One region of the Haliea atlantica genome, then DNA from elsewhere that is predicted to be linked to it. Evidence: predicted binding sites of a transcription regulator. Region 1 holds the regulator's gene; the other holds the start of a gene.
The links. The regulator sigma-54, encoded in region 1, starts transcription at its own class of promoters, with help from an activator protein. The targets are predictions, from matches to a motif close to TGGCACANNNNTTGCNNT.
Positions count from the first base shown of each region.

Region 1 (2,389 bases):
GGGTGAAGACTTCCGACTGGGACAGCTCACTGCGGTCGCGGGCGATCAGCTCCGCCAGCGTCTCGAAGAGTTTCTTCTTGCTGCTCCCGGAGGCGCGACACAGGGTGCGCTCCGGGGTCAGTAGTTGGGCGAGTATTTGCATGAGAGAGTCTTCTAGTGGCCGCGGGCCTTTTCCTTGTGCTTAATCAGCTGGCGGTCCAGTTTGTCGACCAGGGCGTCGATGGCGGCGTACATGTCTTCGGATTCAGCGGCGGCAAAGATGTCGGCACCGGCGACGTGGATGGTCGCTTCGGCTTTCTGAACCAGTTTTTCCACGATCAGTGTGACCTCGGTATTGGTGATCTGGTCAAAATGCCGTTGCAGGCGCTCGAACTTACTTTGCACGTAGTCCCGCAGGGCATCGGTCACTTCGACGTGATGACCGCTGATATTCAGTTGCATACCTGACTCCTTCTCGTTGAATGGGCGCGGTGCCCAATATCGGCGGGTTTACAGACCCGCACAGTTTGCATTCTAGACCAATCGCTTGCGCTCATTGGAGGGGGGGATCTGCAGCATCTCCCGGTACTTGGCGACGGTGCGCCGGGCGACCTGGATACCCTGCTCCTCCAGCATCTTTGCCAACTTGCTGTCCGACAGCGGCTTGCGCGGGTTTTCCGCGGCAACCAGCTTGCGGATAAAGGCACGGATGGCGGTTGACGAGGCCTCGCCGCCGCTGGCCGTGCCGACGTGACTGGAGAAAAAATACTTGAGTTCAAAAACGCCCCGCGGCGTGTGCATGTACTTGCGGTTGGTGACCCGGGAGATGGTCGACTCGTGCATCTCCACGGCCTCGGCGATATCCGCCAGCACCAGGGGTTGCATTGCCTCTTCACCGTGTTCGAGGAAGCCGCGCTGGCGCTCGACAATCTGTGTGGCCACCTTCATCAGGGTTTCGTTCCGGCTCTGCAGGCTCTTGAGGAACCAGCGGGCCTCCTGCAGATTGTCGCGCAGGTAGTTGTTGTCGGCACTGTTGTCCGCGCGCCGGATCAGGCTGGCATAGCTGTCATTGATGCGCAGGCGCGGGGCGACGTCGGGGTTGAGCTCCACGACCCAGCGGCCACTGCGTTTGCTGACAAAGACATCGGGGATGATGTATTCGGTGCTGTCCTCGCCGATCTGCTGGCCCGGGCTGGGGTCCAGCGTGCGGATCAGGTCGAGGACCGCCCGCAGCTGGTCTTCCTTGAGCCGCATGCGGCGGAGGATCTGGTTGTAGTCGCCGCTACCGAGCTGGTTGAGGTAGCGGCTGATCACCTGCCTGGCCTGTTCGAGGTAGGGGGTACTGGCGGGCAGCTGCTGCAGCTGGACCAGCAGGCATTCCCGCAGGTCGCGGGTGCACACGCCAGCCGGCTCGAATTGCTGCAGGCAGTGCAGAACCGCCACAACCTCCTCGAGGTCGATCTCGAGATCGTCGCGAAAGGCCTCGTGGATGTCCTCCACGCTGGTCTGCAGGCGGCCGTTGCTGTCGGTGGCGTCGATCAGGGCCAGGGCGATGACCCGGTCAGTGTCGGACAAGCGAGTCAGGTTAAGCTGCCAGCGCAGGTGGTCCTGCAGGGATTCCGACTGGCTGTTGCGGGTATCGAGGTCAAAGTCGCTGTCGTCGCCGCCGGCGCCGGCAGGGGCGCCGGTGGGAATCAGGTCTTCCCACTGGGTATCCACCGGCAGCTCCTCGGGCATGGCGCCGCTGGTCTGCCAGTCGTCGCGATTTTCACCGCTGCCACCACTCGCCGTGCCTTCCAGGCTCTCCAGAGGGCCGTCGGTATGCTGGGGGGCTTCGCGTTCCAGTCGCTGCGTGTTGTCGACTTCGGTATCCCCGCCGGAGTCGTCTTCGGCCACCTCCAGCAAGGGGTTGCTGTCCAGGGCCTGCTGGATTTCCTGCTGCAGGTCCAGGGTGCTCAGCTGCAGCAGGCGAATGGCCTGCTGCAGCTGAGGTGTCATGGTCAGCTGTTGGCCTAGCTTGAGTTGCAGGGACTGTTTCATCGCGAGCGGAAGGGGTCCTGATACCGTCTTGGACAGCTGTCTGGAGCTGCCAGTGTAGCGCCCCGTGTCGAAGGGCTGCAACACCCTGGCGCGATTTTTGCTAGCGCCTGCCGAAAACAGGGCTTGACGGGAAGGCGCTTGGCGCAGGTGCCCGCGCGGCTACAGGCGGAAGTGGTCGCCGAGGTAGACCTGGCGGACGCGCGCGTTGGCCAGGACTTCGGCGGAACTGCCCTCGGCGATGATGTGCCCCTCGCCGACGATATAGGCCTTTTCGCAGATATCGAGGGTTTCCCGCACGTTGTGGTCGGTAATCAACACGCCGATGCCGCGGCGTTTGAGGTGGTTGATAATGTCCTTGATGTCGCTCACG
Region 1 covers NZ_BAAGXL010000003.1:939,490-941,878, reverse strand. The annotation lists gene ptsN (PTS sugar transporter subunit IIA) at 1-142, opposite strand, end outside; gene hpf (HPF/RaiA family ribosome-associated protein) at 154-441, opposite strand; gene ACYVGS_RS04420 (RNA polymerase factor sigma-54) at 514-2,019, opposite strand; gene lptB (LPS export ABC transporter ATP-binding protein) at 2,179-2,389, opposite strand, start outside.

Region 2 (2,389 bases), on a different contig from region 1:
CAGCTCGACAGTCGCATCCAGGGCCAGCTGCGCGTCTTCGGCGGCGCCATCGACCTGCCGCAGCAGCCCCACATTGGAGTCCACCATGACATCGCGACCAACCATGCTCACAGCCTGCAGGTTCTGGCTGGATGCCAGCGACCCCGCCAAGCCATTGAAGCTCTCGTTGAGTTCCTGGATACCGGATACCGTGCCGAACTGCGCCAGCTCACTCATGAACTGCATGTTGTCCATGGGACTGGTCGGATCCTGGTTCTGCAATTGCGCCACCATCAACTCCAGGAAATCCTGCGAGCCCATATCTTCCACCGAACGCGCCGCGCCACCCGCCGAGCGCGCGGCGGCACCGTACTGATCCAGAGGGTTGATCGTCGTCATGTCCGGCTTCCCTGTCAGCGACCCAATGTGAGTGTGCGCAGCGCGAGCTGCTTGGTGGTCTCGATTACCTGCACTCCGTTCTCGAAAGCCCTGGCGGCGGCGGTCATGCCAGCCATCTCCTGCACCTGGTCAATGGCGGGGCGGTAGATGAATCCGCCGGGGTCCGCCAGCGGATGGCCGGGGGCATACTCGCGCACGGCGGGCAGCGTCGACTCCGCAATTCCCGCGACACGCACACCCCGGCTGGCACCATCCACCTCTGAAAGTACCGCGGAAAATACCGGATGACGGGCACGATAGACCTGCTCGGCACTTCCAGACACCACATTGGCATTGGCCAGATTGCTGGCGATGGTATTCAGCCGAATACTTTGGGCGTCGAGGGCAGAGCTGGCGACACCCATGGTTGCAAACAGCGACATGGCTTACTCCCCTCTCAGCGCGGAGCGCACGCTCTTGATGCGCGAATCCAGAAAACCCAGGCTGGCCTGGTAGCGGATAGCGTTATCCATGAACGCGAGCTGCTCCCGGTGCACTTCCACGGTGTTGCCATTGACGGAGGCCTGCAACGGCTGGCGGTACATCACTTTTGCCCCGGTCGCGGAGGCACTATCCAGGTGGCGGGCATCGGTACGCCGAACCGCCCCGGATAGCGCGACTTCGGCACCGCGCATGGCGGCGGAAAAATCAATGTCCCTCGCCTTGTAGCCGGGGGTATCGGCATTCGCCAGATTCGCGGCCAGCAGGGATGAGCGCTGGGCCCGCAACATCAGGGCCTGGCTGGATGTGTCAAAAATCCGGTCAGTAAAACTCATCGCCGTTTTCCTCCGTCTCTCGCCGGCCCAAGCCGCTGGCCGGGCAAAAATTCTCGCTAGCCAAAGTGAATACAAAATTCATGCCACATAGATAACTCTTTAAATTTCAACAGGATATGCAATAAGCGAAGGCAATGGCGGCAAGCTCCGGGCGCAGCCGGCGCCGCTCGGGCGGCAAATGTTGCCACCGCTGTTCACCCCCTCCGGCACCTGTGGCACAAACCCTGCATCGATCCTGTGGAGCGACGGATTACTGTCGCCTGGCGAGGGAGGCGAGAAAGGTATGCGTATCAGCCCGCGACAATGGCTGACCTGGGGGGCCCTGATCTGGCTTTGCGGCAGCGCGGTGACCGCCAGTGCCGGGGCCACGCAGGACATACAGGACCTGGGCCAGGTCGCCGAAGCGGCACGGGAAACCGCCCTCGCGGCAGCCAGGGCCGCCGGTTACCGCCGGGTCGCGGCCCGCGCGCGGCCCATGGACCCCAGGCTGCGCCTCGCCGCCTGTGACCAGCCCCTGAAGACTGAGATCAACGCCAATGCACCCGTGCTGGGCAACACCAACATCGGTGTGCGCTGCACCGGCAGTGTCCCCTGGGCCATTTATGTGCGCCTGGAGGTCGTGGCACAGGTGGACGTGACGGTGCTCCGCACCAATCTGCCCCGGGGAACCGTGCTCTCTGCCGGGGACCTCCGCCAGGAGAGCCGGCCGCTGTCCAGTGACCACGGCAGCGTGATCCGCGATCCGGCACTGGCGGTGGGCAAGGCCCTCGACCGCGACAAGCCAGCCGGGGCAGCGCTGAACCATCACGATGTCAGCGCACCCCGGATCATTGAGCGGGGCCAGACCGTGACGCTGGTCAGCGGGAGAGCGGGGCTGGAGGTCCACATGCAGGGCAAGGCCAGCAGTCACGCCGCCGTCGGCGACCGCCTGGTGGTCATCAACACCCGCACCGGTCGACGGGTCGAGGGCGTGGTGACCGATAGCGGTGCCGTGCGGGTCGACTGATGGCCTTTTACCCCTGTGCTAAACTTTTCGTGACAGCGGTCGCTAACTCTCCTGTACGCAGGATCGCGCAGAGAAACGAGCAGGTAAGCCCCCATGAACCCCATTGACCAAAGCGCGGGAATAAAAGCCCAACTGGATACGGTACGCCCCGGTAGCGGAACCGCGCCCGTCGCTGCGGAAGCCCGGGGCA
Region 2 covers NZ_BAAGXL010000019.1:378,569-380,957, reverse strand. The annotation lists gene ACYVGS_RS13550 (flagellar hook assembly protein FlgD) at 1-378, opposite strand, end outside; gene flgC (flagellar basal body rod protein FlgC) at 393-800, opposite strand; gene flgB (flagellar basal body rod protein FlgB) at 804-1,193, opposite strand; gene flgA (flagellar basal body P-ring formation chaperone FlgA) at 1,477-2,199, shown strand; gene flgM (flagellar biosynthesis anti-sigma factor FlgM) at 2,293-2,389, shown strand, end outside.
Region 2: flgA (flagellar basal body P-ring formation chaperone FlgA) is a predicted target of sigma-54. The motif match lies at 1,407-1,424, and genes of this name have one in related genera.